Regions from separate parts of the Tepidimonas sp. HKU78 genome, predicted to be linked through region 2. Evidence: predicted binding sites of a transcription regulator. Region 2 holds the regulator's gene; each other region holds the start of a gene.
What was found. Region 2 encodes sigma-54, which starts transcription at its own class of promoters, with help from an activator protein. Its sites were predicted from a motif close to TGGCANGNAANCTGCTTT; they were not measured.
Positions count from the first base shown of each region.

Region 1: the regulator sigma-54 is predicted to act here: its motif matches at 2,217-2,234, upstream of pedF (cytochrome c-550 PedF).
Region 3: the regulator sigma-54 is predicted to act here: its motif matches at 2,273-2,290, upstream of ACPYIS_RS09620 (circularly permuted type 2 ATP-grasp protein).
Region 4: the regulator sigma-54 is predicted to act here: its motif matches at 1,943-1,960, upstream of glnA (type I glutamate--ammonia ligase).

Region 1 is NZ_CP187547.1:1,964,247-1,968,588, reverse strand. It holds gene istA (IS21 family transposase) at 74-1,294, shown strand; gene istB (IS21-like element helper ATPase IstB) at 1,294-2,082, shown strand; gene pedF (cytochrome c-550 PedF) at 2,283-2,780, shown strand; gene ACPYIS_RS09805 (substrate-binding periplasmic protein) at 2,830-3,723, shown strand; gene ACPYIS_RS09800 (IS5 family transposase) at 3,930-4,342, opposite strand, start outside.
Region 2 is NZ_CP187547.1:712,976-717,317, reverse strand. It holds gene cobA (uroporphyrinogen-III C-methyltransferase) at 1-662, shown strand, start outside; gene ACPYIS_RS03540 (THUMP domain-containing class I SAM-dependent RNA methyltransferase) at 843-2,060, opposite strand; gene rpoN (RNA polymerase factor sigma-54) at 2,063-3,616, opposite strand; gene lptB (LPS export ABC transporter ATP-binding protein) at 3,623-4,342, opposite strand, start outside.
Region 3 is NZ_CP187547.1:1,919,719-1,924,060, forward strand. It holds gene ACPYIS_RS09610 (DNA internalization-related competence protein ComEC/Rec2) at 1-317, shown strand, start outside; gene ACPYIS_RS09615 (GGDEF domain-containing protein) at 290-2,170, opposite strand; gene ACPYIS_RS09620 (circularly permuted type 2 ATP-grasp protein) at 2,364-3,815, shown strand; gene ACPYIS_RS09625 (alpha-E domain-containing protein) at 3,848-4,342, shown strand, end outside.
Region 4 is NZ_CP187547.1:2,853,547-2,857,888, forward strand. It holds gene ACPYIS_RS14040 (hypothetical protein) at 1-359, opposite strand, end outside; gene glnA (type I glutamate--ammonia ligase) at 477-1,892, opposite strand; gene ACPYIS_RS14050 (competence/damage-inducible protein A) at 2,030-2,884, opposite strand; gene ACPYIS_RS14055 (EI24 domain-containing protein) at 2,881-3,798, opposite strand; gene ACPYIS_RS14060 (16S rRNA pseudouridine(516) synthase) at 3,822-4,342, opposite strand, start outside.

The DNA.
Region 1 (4,342 bases), 1.3 Mb from region 2:
AAGGAGGCCATCGTTGGAAACGAAGCACATTGAGGTAGATCCTGTGCGCCGTGTGGTTTGCGGAGTGCAGGAGATGTTGGAGCCGGAAGCGATCACGACGATCGTTCGCTTGGGGCAGTCGGGGTGGGGCGCGAAGCGGATCGCCAGGACGTTGGGCGTCGCGCGCAACACGGTGCGGCGGTATCTGAACGCGGGTGGGCCGGTGCCGTATAAGCGGCCACAGCGCACCGGCGTTTTGGTCGGTCATGAAGCATGGCTGCGGGAGCGCTTCCTGCAGCACCGGGGTAACTGCGACGTGGTGCGTCAGCAGTTGAGCAAGGAGCTTGGGATCGACACGAGCCTGCGCACGGTCGAGCGCGCGTGCCGAGGGTTCCGCCAGGAACTCGAAGCGAGTCGCCGTGCGACGATCCGCTTCGAGACCGCGCCGGGTGAGCAAATGCAGATCGACTTTGGGCAGACGCGCGTGATGATCGGCGGCGAGTCGGTACGGGTGTTCCTCTTTGTGGCCACACTGGGCTACTCACGCAAGGGGTTTGCCTGCGCATTCCGCCACGAGCGCCAAAGCGCCTGGTTCGCTGGCATCGAGGCGGCGTTCGCCCACTTCGGCGGACGGCCGCAGACGCTCCTCATCGACAATGCCAAGGCACTGGTCGACAAGCACGACACGCCCACGCGCCAGGTTCGGCTCAACAGCCGCTTTGAGGCGTTCTGCCGCCACTGGGACATCGCAGCCCGGGCGTGCGCGCCGTTTCGCGCCCGCACCAAGGGCAAGACCGAGAACGGCGTGGGCTACGTGAAGAACAACGCCATCGCCGGTCACGCCTTCGAGAGCTGGGCGGCGATGCAGGCGCACCTGGCGCGCTGGCAGCGCGAGGTGGCCGATGTGCGCATCCACGGCACGACGGGCGTCACGCCCGCTGAGCGCTTCGAGTTGGAGCGTGCGCATCTGCGCCCGATCGCCGGCATCGCCCCCTTCCTGCAGGTGCGCGAGCTCGTGCGCCGGGTCAATGCCGAGGGCTGCATCGAACTGGACACCAACGCCTACAGCGTGCCGTGGCGCTTGATCGGCGAGACGGTGACAGTCATCGTCAGCGCCGACACGGTGGTGGTCGAGTACGCCGGTGAGGAAGTGGCCCGCCACGCGCAGCTGCGCGGCAGTCGCGGGCGCAGCATCGAGCGTAGCCATCTGCTGGGTGGGTCACCGCCGCCGGCCGCAATCGAAGTGCCGCCGCCCACCGATGCGCTGCTGCGTCCGTTGGCCGAATACGAAGCGCTCGTCGGAGGAGGCTGGTGATGATCGATACCGACCGACTCGACGAACTGCTCACCCGGCTGCGGCTGACGGCAATTCGCGATCAGCTCGACAGCCTGCTCGACGAAGCCGGCCGGGCGCAGATGACGCTGCGCGAGGCGCTGCTGTTCCTGGCTGAGCGCGAGGTCGCCCGGCGCGACACGCGGCGCATCCAGATGGGCATGAAGCTCGCCCGCTTCCCGTGCGTGCGCACGCTCGACGGCTTCGACTTCGACGCCCAGCCCTCGATCGATCCGGGGCAGATCCGGGATCTGGCCACCGGGCGCTGGATCGGCCACGGTCAGGCCTTGTTGCTGCTCGGCCCGCCCGGCGTGGGCAAGACGCACCTGGCGATTGCCCTCGGGCGCGAAGCGGTGGATCGCGGCTACACGGTGCTCTTTACCTCGGCGGCGGCGCTGATGGCCGGGCTGACGAAGGCGCACGCCGATGGCCGGCTCGAGGAGAAGCTGTTGCAGCTCTCCAAGCCCAAGCTGCTGATCATCGATGAACTGGGCTACCTGCCACTTGAGCCGGCGGCCGCGCACCTGTTCTTCCAGCTCGTGTCGCGGCGCTATGAGCGGGCCAGCATGCTGATCACCAGCAACCGGCCGGTTGGCGAATGGGGGCAGGTGTTTGGCGACGCGGTCGCCGCCACCGCCATCCTCGATCGGCTGCTGCACCACAGCCAGGTCATCACGATCCGGGGCGACAGCTATCGGCTGCGCGACAAGCGCCGCAGCGGCCTTCTGCACAAGGCCGCTGCCCCCACCCCGATCACGTCAGAGAGTTGATTAACCCGGGGGTCAATTCCAGATGTCGTCAGGGGGTCAAATCTTCGTGTCGCTTGACACGTAGTGTTGCAATTTGGAGCACCGTCACCTGTGAAATGTGGCGTTGACGGTTATCGCGCGTCGCAGACCGGCGGTGGCAAGCTTTTTGCAAAGTGGCACGAGAACGTTTTTCACCCAACTTGTACACGGAGACAAACCCCATGAACACCCACTGCTCCCGCCTGCTTCGACGCGTTCTGCGCAGCTCACTCGCATTCGGTCTGGCCACCGGCGTCGCTGCGATCGTCTTCGCTCACGGCGACGTGGTGCCGCAGGCGGTGGACACCAGCACGCTGCCGAAATTGGGTGCAAAGTGGCTCGATGCCAATCCGTACGACCAGACCAGCCCGGCGCGCAGCGAGGCGGTGCGTATCGGTGCCTCGGCCTACAATCAGAACTGTGCCCGTTGTCATGGTCTGGAGGCCATCTCGGGCGGCATCGCCCCCGACCTACGAAAGTTCGACAGCGACTGCATCGGCTTAGCCGACAAGGCGAAGCAGCAAGCCTGCTTCAAGGAAATGGACTCCTTTTTCGTGGCCACCGTGCGCAGCGGCCGTGTACGCGACGGTCGCGTATACATGCCCCCTTTCGAGGGCACGCTTACGCAGGAAGCCATCTGGGCGATCCGCACCTACATCGAAACGCGCCGCGAGCCCTGAGAGCCGCTGAGGCCAACCCCTTAGAACAGATAGTGGAGAGACAGCCCTCATGCCGCCGAGACCCGACAACCTAAAAACCTCCGATCGCCTGCGCCGCCGCTGTCTGGCTGCGGTGAGTCTTCTACCCCTGATGCCCTTTGCGCCTACCTTGCAGGCGCAGGAGCTCACTGACCTTGCCCGCGTCCGGGCAAATGGTGTGCTCAAGGTTGCCGTTTACAAGGACAACCCCCCGTTCTCCTCCGGTCCGGCGGGTGCGATGACTGGGCTGGATGTCAGCCTGGCGCAGGCACTGGCACGGCAGCTCGGGGTGTCACTGTCGCTGCTGCCCTTTGATGCTGGCGAGAACATGAACGATGATCTGCGCAACATGGTCTGGCGCGGACATTATTTAGGCTACGGGCCGGCCGACGTGATGCTGCAGGTACCGGTGGACCGTTTCTTAATGAACGAGAACCCACAAGTATTGATCTTTGCGCCCTACATGCGACAGGTGCCGGTTCTGCTGTTTGACACACACTGGCTGGCCGGGATCCGCGGGCCGGAGGACCTCAAAGGGTTGCCAGTGGCGGTCGAACGGGGCACGGCGCAGGCCAGTCTGCTCATGGGCTATCGTGGAGGTATGCTGCGCGATCAAGTGTCCATACAGATCAGTGGGCCTGCAGCCGCACAGCAGGTTGTCGAGGGCAAGGCTGCTGCCGCATACATTACACGGGCGCAGGCCGAATCGGTGCTAGCTACACTCAACCCGCGGCCGGCACACTTCCAGCTCACTGAGCTGGTGCTGGGCAATATCCTGGATCGCGGCTGGCCCGTAGGTATGGCTATCAAGGCTAGCCACAAGGAACTCGGCCAAGCGCTTGAGGCAGCTATGCAGCAACTGCGCAGCTCGGGCGAATTGCTGGCCATTTTTCGGCAACATGGATTGACATTGACAGCGCCCTGATGCAGCCTGCTATACAGCGGGCGTACAAGCCCTCACTGGGTCGCTGTCAGTCTTGCATACAGCGGGCACCGGGCCCCTTTCGCGCTACTGCAGCTTGCGGTACACCTTGGCGCGGCTGATGCCAGACTTCTCGCCATTTGCAACACGCTCCCGCTCACTTCGCCCACGAGGTGGCGAACCCCCCCGTCCCCTAGGGCCTGTTAACACTATCGCAACGATTCGACGATCAGTGCGAAGTGGATGAAGGCCGCGAACATGACGTCGAGCTTGTCGAAGCGGCTGAAGATGCGGCGGAACCCTTTCAGACGGCGGAACAGGCGCTCGATTTCGTTGCGGCGCTTGTAGATCTCGGTGTTGTACGCCCATGGCTGGGCCCGCAGCGGATGCGGGGGCACGACCGGATCCAGGCCCAGATCCGGCGCGAGCTGCCGGGTTTCATTGCCCTCGTAGGCGCGATCCATGACCAGATGGCAGCGCGCGGGCAGGGGTGGCAGGGCATGCAGCAGGGCGCGACCGGCTGGGGCATCGCCCGCCTGGCCCGGCGAAAGCGAGAAGGCTAACGCGCAGCGGGAATCCGCGGCAGCCATATGAATTTTGGTGGTCCAGCCTCCGCGGGAGC
Region 2 (4,342 bases):
TGGGCCGGGGTGTGCTGGCATACGCTCAACCCGGAGCGCGCCAGATTTATGTCGGCAAGCGTGGCGGATGTGCGTCCACGCCGCAGCACTTCATCGAGCAGCTGATGATCCGTGAGGCGCGCCGCGGAGAGCGCGTCGTTCGCCTCAAGGGAGGCGATCCGTTTATCTTCGGCCGCGGCGGCGAGGAGGCGGAGCGCTTGCGTGCTGCAGGGCTGCAGGTCGAGGTCGTCAGTGGCATCACGGCGGGCTTGGCTGCGACGACCAGCCTTGGCGTGCCCTGGACGCATCGCGCCCATGCGCACGGTGTGGTGTTGGTCACGGGACATGCGCACCCAGGCAGTTCGGGGCCGGATTGGCGTTCGTTGGCGAAAACCTGCGTGTCAGCCCGCTTGACGTTGGTGATTTACATGGGAGTGGCGTTGGCGCGCTGCTTACAAGAGGAGCTGTTGGCCGGGGGCTTGCCCGCCGACACACCGGTTGGCGTGATACAACACGCCTCGTTGCCCCAGCAGCGCCACGTCGTGACCACACTCGACGCCCTGGCCCTGGCGATCGAGCGCGAGTGCCTGGGCAGCCCGGCCGTGATCATTGTGGGCGACGTGTTGCGTGGCTTGCCGACCGCCCAATCCTGCCTATCCGAGAAAGGCCAAGCCCTGGCATAGCACGCTTGCGCAAAAAAAGAACCCCGACCTAAAGGGCCGGGGTTGCAAGCCTTATGCTGTCACACACAAAGGCACCCGCTCAGGGAGGAAAAGCGGGGAGCCGCAAACGGCTCAAGCGAAACTTTACCACAAACTGACGAGCTGGGTGTTCGGAAAGTCGCAAAAAAGTGACAGCGCCTCTCAGGTCTCGTCGTTTTGAGCAGTTTTGCGGTTTCTGGGCTGCAGGTCGAAGCGCAGCAACCGGCACTCGATCGGCCCGTTGAACAGCGGCACGCGCCGGCTGGCCTGCAGGCGCAGCCGGCGTGGCAGTTCGCGGTCGGGCGTGAGCACCCAGGCGGTCCAGCCGCCGAAGTGGGTCTTCCAGTGCGCGGCCAGCCGCTCGTAGAAGACGTCCGCTCCCAAGCCGCCGACCACGCCGGCGGCTTCTATGCGTTCTCCATACGGGGGATTGAGCAACAGCACGCCAGGCCACGGGCTAGGGGGCAGGCGTTGCAGGGCGTCGCCGCCGCGGAACTCGACCGCTGCGCCGACACCGGCACGTTCGGCATTGCGGCGGGCGAAATCGACCATGCGGAAGGAGACGTCGCTGCCGTAGGCGATGGCCGGTCCGCCGGTGGGCCAGCGCCGCTCGGCGGCGCGCGCCTGCTCGCGCAGCGCGGCCCAGCGCGCCGCGTCGTGTGGCAGCAGCCGCTCGAAGGCGAAGCGCCGCTGACGCCCCGGTGCCTGCCGCAGCGCGATCTGCGCGGCCTCGATGACCAGCGTGCCGCTGCCGCAGCAGGGGTCGAACAGCGGCACCGGCGCGCCGTCGGCGTCGGTGCCGGTCCACCCGGTGGCGGCAATCATCGCGGCCGCCAGCGTCTCTTTCAGCGGCGCGTCGCCCTTGTCGGTGCGCCAGCCGCGCTTGAACAATGGCTCGCCGCTGGTGTCGAGCGACAGCGTCAACGTGTCGGCGCTCAGGTGGGCATACACGCGCACATCGGGTTGGGCCGTGTCGACGCTGGGGCGCGCGCCGCGGCGTGCGCGCAGGCGGTCGCAGACGGCGTCCTTGATGCGCAGCCCCGCAAAGTGCAGGCTGCGCAGCGGACTGCGCTGGGCTGTGACTTCGACCTTGATCGTATGCCGTGGCGTGAACCAGTCTTCCCAGGCGATTTCGGCAGCCGCGCCGTAGAGGTCGTCTTCGCTGCGGTACGGGCCCTCCCATAGGCGCAGCAGCACGCGCTGGGCGATGCGGCTGTGCAGGTTCAGGCGCAGCACGGTATCCCAGTCGCCGCGCAGGCCGACACCCGCGCGGCCCAAGGTCAAGGCGTGGTCGGGCACGGCGCACAGGCGCTGCACTTCGGTGGCCAAAAACGGGGGACAGCCGCCCGCGCAGGGCAGAAAGAGGTCGACGGTGGACATGGTCAGGCGTGGCGGGTCTTGCGCAGGGTGGCCGTGGGGATGCGCAGCGCCTCGCGGTATTTGGCGACGGTGCGGCGCGCGCACTCGATGCCCTGTTCGCGCAGCAAGTCGGCGATCTGGCCGTCGCTGAGCGGCTGGCGGGGATCTTCGGCGGCGATGAGTTGTTTGATGAGGGCGCGCACGGCGGTGCTGGAGGCGTTGCCGCCGGCGTCCGTGGCCAAGCTGGAGCCAAAAAAATATTTCAGCTCGTAAGTGCCGAAAGGGGTGGCCATGTACTTGGCGTTGGTGACGCGGCTGATGGTCGATTCGTGCAGGCCCAGCTCGTCGGCGATGTCACGCAGCACCAATGGTCGCATGCCGACCTCCCCGTGCAGAAAAAAGTTGCGCTGTCGCTCGACGATGGCGCGCGCCACGCGCAGGATGGTGTCGAAGCGCTGCTGCAGGTTTTTGATGAACCAGCGCGCTTCTTGCAACCGTTGTTGCAGATCGCCACTGCGGTGCTGGCGCAGGGCCTGGGCATAGATATCGGTCACGCGCAGGCGCGGAAGCACCGCGGGGTTGAGTTGGACGTCGAACTGCGTGCCGCGCACGGTGACGATCACATCGGGGACGATCACTTGCCGTTCGGCGTCGGCGAAGCGGCGCCCGGGCTTGGGTTCAAGGCGCGACAGCAGCGCAAGCGCCGCGCGCACGGTTTCCTCGTCCAGCCCGGTTGCCTGGCCCAGCCGCCGCACGTCGCGGCGCGCGATCCACTCCAGCGGCTGCCCGCACAGCGCGTCGGCCGCGCGGGCCGTGGGGGTGTTGGGCAGTTCGCCGATTTGCAAGCGTAGGCACTCGGCCAGGTCGCGCGCGCCCACGCCCGCGGGCTCCATGTGCTGCAGCCAGCCGAGGGCGCGGCGCAGCAGCGAGGCGATCTCGTCGCGCCGCTCGGCATCGACCGACTCGCCGGCGGCCTGGCACTGCTGGCACAAAGCGTCCGTCAGCTGCTCGAGCGAATCGGGCAAATAGCCGTCGTCGTCGAGCGACTCGATCAAAAAAAACAGCGCGGCGCGTTCGTCGTCGCTGAGGTGCAGTGCCAGGGCTTGCCGGTGCAGGTGGTCGGCCAGCCGCTCGGGCGGATGGGCCAGTTGACGGGTGAGCTGCCGCTCGTCGTCGTCGCCGTCTGCGCCGCGCTCGACGCCGGGACCTTCCCAACACCACTCCGCCGGTGACTCGTCGGCAGTGGGCCCATCGTCGGCCGCCCAGCCCCCGGCGTCTTCGTCCAGTCGAGCCCCCCACTCGGTCTGCGCCAGCGCCGCCTCGCCGTCGAAGACGGCCATGGTATCGGGCGGCTCTGCATCGTCGATCTCGGGGGGCGACGTCGCCGTGTCCGTCACCGCCTCGGGGCTGGGGTCGGTGTCTTCTTCCGCACGTTCGAGAAAAGGGTTGTCGGCCAGCGCCTGTTCGATCTCCTGCGCCAGCTCCAGCGTCGACAGCTGCAGCAGCCGGATCGATTGCTGCAGTTGCGGTGTCAGGTTCAGGTGCTGCGCGGTGCGCAGCGTCAGGCCCGCTTTCATGGCACGCTACAGGCGGAAATGCTCGCCGAGGTAGACGCGGCGTACCTCGGCGTCATCCACGATGTCGGCGGGCGTGCCGTGTGCGAGCACCCGACCCTCGCTGATGATGTAGGCGTGGTCGCAGATGCCCAGCGTCTCGCGCACATTGTGGTCGGTGATCAGCACCCCGATGCCGCGTGCCTTAAGAAACCCGATGATGCGCTGGATCTCGATGACGGCGATCGGATCGACACCCGCGAACGGCTCATCGAGCAGGATGAAGCGCGGGTTGGTGGCCAGCGTGCGCGCGATCTCGACGCGGCGCCGCTCGCCGCCCGACAGCGCGGGCGCCGGCGCATCGCGTAGGTGGTCGACGTGCAGCTCTTGCAGCAGGCGATCGAGTCGCTCGCGCAGCACCGGTTCGGCCAGGGGACGGCCGGCTTCGTCGTGTTGCAGCTCCAGCACCGCGCGCACGTTTTGCTCGACCGTGAGTTTGCGAAAGATCGATGCCTCCTGCGGCAGGTAGCCCAACCCCAGGCGCGCGCGCCGGTGGATGGGCAAGTTTTCTGCCGGTTGGTCGTCGATCCACAGCCGCCCGGCATCGGCACGCACCAGGCCGACGATCATGTAAAACGACGTGGTTTTGCCCGCCCCGTTGGGGCCCAGCAATCCCACCACCTCGCCCCCGCGCACCTGCAGCGACACATCGTGCACCACGGTGCGGCGGCCGTAGCGCTTGTGCAGCCC
Region 3 (4,342 bases), 1.2 Mb from region 2:
AGGAAGCGGCGTTGATCGCCGCCTATCCGCACCTGCGCGCGGGCTTGCTGGTGGCGGCCCACCACGGCAGCCGCACCTCGACCAGTGCGGCGTGGCTGGACAGGCTACAGCCGGCGGCGGTGGCCATTCAGTCGGGCTGGCGCAACCGCTATGGACATCCCCACCCGGATGTGGTGCAACGTTTGCAGGAGCGCTCGCTCACCTGGGCCAACACGGCCACCTGTGGCGCGATTACCTGGCGCAGCGAGGCCAGCGCCAGCTTGTCGTGCGAGCGCCAGCGGGTGCGCCGCTACTGGCTGACGTCAGCGCCGGACTGAGCGGGTGCGTGTCCCCCGGCCGTCGCGGGCTCGGGCGCTTGTCCGTCCGGCGCCGCCCGCTCATCCAGCACGTAAATGCCCAGTCGGGCCTGCTTGGCGTGGTGTTTGGCAACGGCGGCGGTGTTGGCCACGTCCTCTGCGCTGCGCAGGCGGCCAGGGTGCACCACCACGACGCCGATGCTGACCGTGGTAAAGCCATGAAAGCGCATCACACCGTGCCGATCCTCGGCATGGATGCCGCCAGCCTCGATCGCCTCTTCGTCGTAAAGCTCGCGCGCCGCCTGGTTGAACTGCTGCACCGCGCGCTCGAGGCGCTCGCGCCAGTCGGGGCTTTGCATCAGCAGCACGAAATCGTCGCCGCCCACGTGGCCGATGAAGTCGCGCCGCGGATCGCACGCCTCGCTCAAGCAGCGGGCCTGGGTGCGGATCATCTCGTCGCCGCGCCAGTAACCGTAATGGTCGTTGAACGCCTTGAAGTGATTGAAGTCGGCGTAGCAGGCCGCAAACGGTGCGCCGTGTTGGTGCAGGCGCTCGATGTGTTGGGTCAGCGGCACGTTGCCCGGCAGGAAGGTCAGTGGGTTGGCGTGGCGCGCGGCCTCGATGCGCGCTTCGGTGACGCGCCGCACCAGCTGTTCACCCGTGCCCATGCCGACGTAGTGACCGTTTTCGGTGATGATGAAGCCGTCGCGCAGGTAGCGCTGGTCGGGCGACATCAGCACTTGAGTGAGCTGCTCGATGGGGGTGTGGATGTCCACGCACAACGGGTCTTTGTTGGCATGCACCCGGCACGGTCGGCGTCCGTACAGCTCGCGGAAATAGCGGTTTTGCAGCGCCAGCTCCTGCATGGTCTGGCGCGTGATCAACCCGATCGGGCGGCCTTTGTCCACGAGGGCGAACGCATGCAGGTCCGGGTGGCGTCGAAACATCGCCATCGCTTCGTCGTGGCTGGCATGGGCGTCGAGCGCCGGTGCGTCGATGAGCAGGGACCGTGCCGTCAAGCCACGATTGCCGATCTGGCGCTCCTGTGGCAGGACCGCGATCTCCCGGCTGCGCAGCACGGTGAGCGCTTCCTCCGGCACCAGGGTGCGCGGCGTGGCTTGGGGCCGCCCCAGCAGGTAGCCCTGTACCAAGGGGATACCCATGTCGCGCAGCACCATCAGTTCGTCGGTCTCTTCCACCCCCTCGGCGATGAGACGCGAGCCAAACGTTTCGGCCAGCTGCTGCAGCGCGCGCAACGTCTTGAGCTTGTGGCTCTCCAGGTGCACGTGGCGTACGAAATATTTGTCGATCTTGACGAACTCGGGCCGCAGCTCCGACCACAAGCGCAGGCTGGAGCGGCCGTCGCCAAAATCATCCAGTGCCAGGGCGGCACCGGCGGCACGCCACTCCGACAGCGCCTCCTGCACCGCGTCGACGTCGTGCACCAGTTGGTGCTCGGTCAATTCGAGCACGACGCCCGACAAGTCTCCCGCCGTCCCGCCGCCAGCATTGGCCGTCATCGTCGAGGGTTCTGCCGGGCCACCCCGCCACTGTTGCAGCGCACCGTGCACGAGCGCATCGGCGCTGAGGTTGACGAACAACTGCCCGATGCCGGGTTCCGTGCTGCGCCGTGCCAGCGCCAGTTGTACACAGGCGTGTTCCAACTCGAGCGTGCAGCCCTCGCGGCGCGCCGCTGCGAACAGGGTGTCGGGGCTGCGCCAAGCGCAGCCGGGCGGCGTGCGAACCAGCGCCTCGTGGCCCACCACCCGCCGCGCGGCCAGATCGACGATCGGCTGCACGTGCGTGTGCAGCCCACCCGCGCTCAGCAGGGCGCGCACGCTGTTGGGGTCGGGAGGCGCCGATGGTGCAGGCACGCTCAGTATCATGGGAGCACGGTTCGAAACAGACCAGCCATCACGATAATGCGCCTGGATGTCAGTTTCATGAATCAGCCGCGGCGCGCGCCGCACCGGGTCTGGCGCGGTTTTTGCTGCCGCCCCGGTGAGGTCGACCCCAAGTACGGATGAAAGAGAACCGACGGCACCCAATGCCCCGAGCGAGCCTGCGATGACGAGACTGTCCCCTGCCCCCGATGAAATGACGGCTGCCGACGGCAGCGTGCGCGCCCACTACGCCGCCTACGCCCGCTGGTTGCAGCAACAGCCGCCTGAGCGCATGGCTGCTCGCCGCGAGGAGGCGGAGATGATGTTTCGCCGCGTCGGCATCACGTTCGCCGTCTACGGCGACAAGGACGAAGACGGTGCGGGCACTGAGCGTCTGATCCCGTTCGACGTCATTCCACGCATCATTCCTGCGCACGAGTGGCAGCAGCTACAGCGCGGACTGGTGCAGCGCGTCACCGCCCTCAACCGGTTCCTCCACGACCTCTACCACGAGCAGGAGATTCTGCGCGCGGGCATCATCCCGCGCGAGCCCGTGCTGCACAACCCGCAGTTTCGCCCCGAAATGGTGGGGCTGGACGTGCCGGGCAGTGTGTATGCCCACATTGCGGGCATCGACGTGGTGCGTGCACCGTTACCGGGCGCAGCGGGCGAGGCGCAGTACATCGTGCTCGAAGACAACCTGCGCGTGCCCTCCGGCGTGAGCTACATGCTCGAAGACCGCAACATGATGATGCGACTGTTTCCCGAGCTGTTTCGCGAATACCGCGTCGCACCGGTGGCGCACTACCCCGACCTGCTGTTGGAGACCCTGCGCTCGGTTGCGCCCAGTCAGGTGGCCGACCCGACGGTCGTCGTTTTGACGCCGGGCATTTACAACAGCGCCTATTTCGAACATGCCTTTTTGGCGCAGCAGATGGGGGTCGAGCTGGTGGAAGGGCAGGACTTGTTCGTGCGCGACGGCCGCGTCTACATGCGCACCACCAGCGGGCCGCAGCCCGTCGATGTGATCTACCGGCGCATCGACGACGATTTTCTCGATCCGCTGGCGTTTCGCGCCGATTCGCAACTCGGCTGCGCGGGCCTGCTCGATGCCTACCGGCGCGGCCACGTGACGCTGTGCAACGCGATCGGCACCGGCGTGGCCGACGACAAGTCGATCTACCCCTATGTACCGTGCATGATCGAGTTCTACTTGGGCGAGCGCCCGATCCTGGCCAACGTGCCCACCTACCTGGGCCGCGAGGCCGATGACCTGGCCTACATGCTGGACCATCTGGAGGAGCTGGTGGTCAAGGAGGTGCATGGCGCGGGCGGCTACGGCATGCTGGTCGGCCCGGTCGCGACCCGGGCCGAGATCGAGCACTTTCGCGCCGCGATCCGGGCGCGCCCCGAGCACTACATCGCGCAGCCGACGCTGGCGCTGTCGACCTGCCCGACCTTTGTGGAGCAGGGCGTCGCCCCGCGTCACATCGATTTGCGGCCCTTCGTGCTGTCGGGCAAGACGGTGCAGATGGTGCCCGGCGGGCTGACGCGGGTGGCGTTGCGCGAGGGCTCGCTCGTCGTCAATTCGTCACAGGGCGGCGGTACGAAGGATACGTGGGTCCTGGAGACTTGATTCCGTCAACCCCAACGCCACCGGAGACTGTCATGCTGTCCCGCACCGCCGATCACCTGTTCTGGATGGCGCGCTACACCGAGCGCGCTGAAAATACCGCCCGCATGCTCGACGTGCACTACCAGACTTCGCTGCTGCCACAGCCCGACGCGGTGGCGCGGCAGGGCTGGGAGGGGTTGCTGCGCATCAGCGAGCTGATGCCGGCGTATCAGTATCAGTATGGCGAGGTCAGTGCGCGTGACGTGTTGCAGTTCATGGTGCGCGATGAATACAACCCATCGAGCATCTATTCGTGCCTGCGCGCGGCGCGTGAGAACGCGCGTGCCGTGCGTGGGGTGCTGACCACGGAGTTGTGGGAGGCGCACAACCAGACGTGGCTGGAGCTGCAGCGGCTGCTGAAAGCGGGCGAATTCGAACGTGATCCGGCGCGCTTCTTCGAGTGGGTGAAATTTCGCTCGCACGTCTCGCGCGGGGTCGCCTACGGCACCATGCTGCAGGACGAGGCGTTTCACTTCCTGCGCATGGGC
Region 4 (4,342 bases), 740 kb from region 2:
ATGCGGCGCGCCTCGGCGTCGCGCGCACGTTGCTGGTCGGGGTCGACGCGCTCCGCCGGGGTGCGGGCGCCATTGGCCGTGGCACCGCTGCCACCCGCGCCGCCGCTGGATGCGTTGGTCGAGGCGGGCGCCGGCGCTGCCGGGCGCGCGCCCTCGACGATGGTCAGATTGGCGCCCTGCACCTCGCGACAGCCACGCGCGGCCGGGTTGGGGCCGGGGTTGTTGGTGTATTCGTTGCCGCAGCGCCAGATGGTCGAGCCGCCCTGTGCCCACACCGGCGTTGCCACCGCCCACGCCAGCGTAGCGGCCAGCACCCCACCCGCCATCCCTCGAAACGTCTCGTCACGGGTCCACGCCATATCGTCCTCACTTGCTCACACACGGGCCACAGTATCGGACAAAACACGCGGGGCGGCACCTGGCCGCCCCTTTGTTCGCTCATTGGCCCCGGCTGCAAGCGGGGCCAATCCGCACGCTTACAGGCTGAAGTACATGTCGTACTCGGTCGGGGTAACCTCGACGCGGGCGCGGGTGACTTCCTGCATCTTGAGCTCGATGTAGGCGTCGATCATGGAGTCGGTGAACACACCGCCCTTGGTCAGGAAGGCGCGGTCCTTGTCCAGGTAGTCCAGCGCTTGATCCAGGCTGTGGCAGACGGTCGGCACCAACTTGTCCTCTTCCGGCGGCAGGTGGTACAGGTCCTTGGTCGCGGCCTCGCCCGGGTGGATCTTGTTCTCGACACCGTCCAGCCCCGCCATCAGCAGCGCGGCAAAGCACAGGTACGGGTTGGCCATCGGGTCGGGGAAGCGCGCTTCGACGCGACGCGCCTTCGGGTTGGCCACGTACGGGATACGGATGGAGGCCGAGCGGTTCTTGGCCGAGTACGCGAGCTTGACCGGCGCCTCGAAGTGCGGCACCAGGCGCTTGTAGCTGTTGGTCGTCGGGTTGGTGATGGCGTTGAGCGCGCGCGCGTGCTTGATGATGCCGCCGATGTAGTACAGCGCAAAATCGCTCAGCCCCGCGTAACCGTCGCCGGCGAACAGGTTTTTGCCGTCCTTCCAGACCGACTGGTGCACGTGCATGCCGCTGCCATTGTCACCGTGGTAGGGCTTGGGCATGAAGGTCGCCGTCTTGCCGTAGCTGTTGGCCACGTTCCAGATCACGTACTTGAGCACCTGCGTCCAGTCGGCACGCTCGACCAGGGTGCTGAACTTGGTGCCGATCTCGCACTGGCCGGCACCCGCCACCTCATGGTGGAATACCTCGACCGGGATGCCCAGCGACTCCAGGATCAACACCATCTCGGCGCGCATGTCGTGCGTGCTGTCCACCGGCGGCACGGGGAAGTAGCCACCCTTGGTACGCGGCCGGTGGCCGCGGTTGCCATTCTCGAACTTCGCGCCGGTATTCCAGGGTGCTTCGTACTCCTCGATCTCGTAGAAGCAGTGCCCGGGCTGGGTGCTCCAGCGCACGCCGTCGAACAGGAAAAACTCGGGCTCGGGGCCAAAGTAGGCGGTGTCGCCCAGGCCGGAGGCCTTCAGGTATGCCTCGGCGCGCTTCGCGATGGAGCGCGGGTCGCGGTCGTAGGCCTTGCCGTCGCTGGGCTCGATGACATCACACTGCAAAAAGAGCGTGGTTTCTTCGAAGAACGGGTCGATGTTGGCGGTGTTGGGGTCGGGCATGAGCAGCATGTCCGACGCTTCGATGCCCTTCCAGCCCGCGATGGACGAACCGTCGAACGCGTGGCCCGAGGTGAACTTGTCTTCGTTGAAGGCGGAGATGGGCACGGTCACGTGCTGCTCTTTGCCGCGGGTATCGGTGAAGCGAAAGTCGACGAATTTGACGTCGTTTTCTTTCACCATGTTCATCACGTCAGCGACGGTCTTGGCCATCAGAATGCTCCTACTAAAGGGTCGGGTCGAAGAAAAACGGTCGCGGGGGAAATGCAGTTTCCATGCCAGCGCTCACCGGCCATGCTCACCATGAGAGCGGTCATTCACTTTGGCACTATTTTGGTGCGGAAGACCCATCATGGTGCATCCCCACCGCGCACCAATTCGGGGCCCAGCCGCGCCGACTGGGCAAGCAACGCACCGCGCATCGCATCATACGCCGCCGCCACGGCCGCTGGCTCGCCTTTGACGCCCAGCTCGATGTGGCGCCCATATTCGGGGTGGTCGACACTGGGCAGGCTAAAGACCTTGACACCCGGGTAGTCGGCCTCGATACGCTCCATCAACGGCGTCAAGGCGGCCTCCATAGCGCCATAGACGATGACCGAGCGCTCGGCCTGCGCCGCCCGCCCGTGGCAGGCGGGGTATTGGGTGTCGAGCACCCATTCGATCATCGGCCACGCCATGACCGGAAAGCCCGGCACGAAGTGAACCGTGCCACCCCCAGGCCCATCGCACGAGAAGCCCGGAATGCGGTTGTACGGATTGGGAATAAGGCGCGCGCCCACCGGGAAAACACCCATGTTGAGCCGGTGCACGTTGTCGGGGCGATCGGGTTCGTAGGGCACGCCCTGCTCGGCCGCCACCTCGCGCATGCGCTGCTCGATCAGTTCCTTGGCCTGCGGGTGCAGCACCGCCTGTACGCCCAGCGCGGCAGCGGCTGCTTGGCGCGTGTGGTCGTCCGGCGTGGCGCCGATGCCACCGGTAGAAAACACGACATCCGCGCTGGCAAACGCCTGCCGCAGCACATCGGTGATGGCGGCGCGATCGTCGCCCACGTAGCGCGCCCACGACAGCGCCAGTCCGCGTGCCCCTAGCAGCTCGATCACCTTGGACAGGTGTTTATCCTGCCGTTTGCCAGACAGGATTTCGTCCCCGATGACGATGAGACCGAAGCGCGGCACACGCACCGGCACGGCAGAGTCTTTCATGACGCAGGAGGGTTGGGGGCCGAGGCGGGAGGGGGTGCTGGCAAGGGGCGTGCCGGCACGTCGATGACCGCACCGTCGGCCGCAGCCGGATCCGACGATGCTACCGTGGACGGCGCCGGGTTGGCGCGGCGCAACTCGGCCAGGGCCTGCAGCAGGTAATGGGCGAACCACAGCGAGCCAAACGCAAACACCAGCGCGTAGATCCAGATGGCCAGCGGGATGAGCAACGGTGCCAGCGCGATGAACATCGCGCCTGACGCCCACAACAGGCTGGGTGCCGCGCCCAGCAAGCCGACCAGCACGCCCATGACCAACAGCGGCACGCGGTGCGCGGTCAAGAGGGCACGTCGCTCGTCGGCCGAAGCGTGCTCCGCCAGCGCATCGTAGGCAAAAACGCGGTAGGTCAGCCAGCCCCAGATGAGCGGTGGCAGTACCAGCACCAACGGTGGAATCAGCCAAAAGGGCAATGACAGCACCAGCATCAGCAGCGCCAGCAGGGTAGACCACAGCGACCACCCCAGGCTGCCCCAAAAGCCCCCGCCGCGCTTGCGTTGCAGGTCCGGGAAACGCCGCTGCGCGACCAGCTCGACCATGGCCGGTGTCATCAAAAACGCCACCAGCAACAGGGACGCGACGACGATGAGGGGCGTGGCCAGCACCAGCACCACCAGCGGCGCCACCACGGTGCGCAACGCGCCCAGACCGACGCTGTCCAGCCAGCCCAGCACGAACTCGACCAGTGCCCAACTCTCCAGCCAGGCCAGCACGGCATCGACGGCCCGATCCCAGAACAGGTAGCCCAGCGCGAAGGCCCCCGCCACCATCAACACCAGCGGCAGCAACGACAGCCCAATCACCCGCGGGTGTAGGCAATAGGCCACCGAGCGCCAGAAAGAACCGAGCAAGACGCGCATACCGCAAGCATAACCGCACGACGTCACGACCGCGCCGCGCCTTGCAGCGCCGCCACTTCGTCCGCACCGAGCCAGCGCCACTGCCCCGGGGCCAGGTCGGGCGGCAGTGTCAGCGGGCCGACGGCGCTGCGGTGCAGCACCTCGACGCGGTTGCCCACGGCGGCCACCATGCGCTTGACCTGGTGGTAGCGGCCCTCGGTCAAGGTCAGCCGCAGTCGATGGGCATCGATCGGCTCGACGCCGACCGGCACGGCCGGCCGCGGATCGTCGTGCAGCACCACGCCCGCGCGCAGGCGCTGCAGCTGCGTGTCGTCGAGCGCGTGCTTACAGGTGACGACGTACACCTTGGGCACGTGGTGACGCGGCGAGGTCATCCGGTGGATGAAGGCACCGTCATCGGACAGCAACAGCAGGCCGGTGGTGTCCTGATCCAGCCGTCCAATCGGCTGCACCCCTGCCGCCGCGCCACCGGGGCGCTGGCGCAACGGCGCAGGCAGCAGAGTGAGCACCGACGGCCAGGCCGACGGGCGGCGCGAGCACTCGT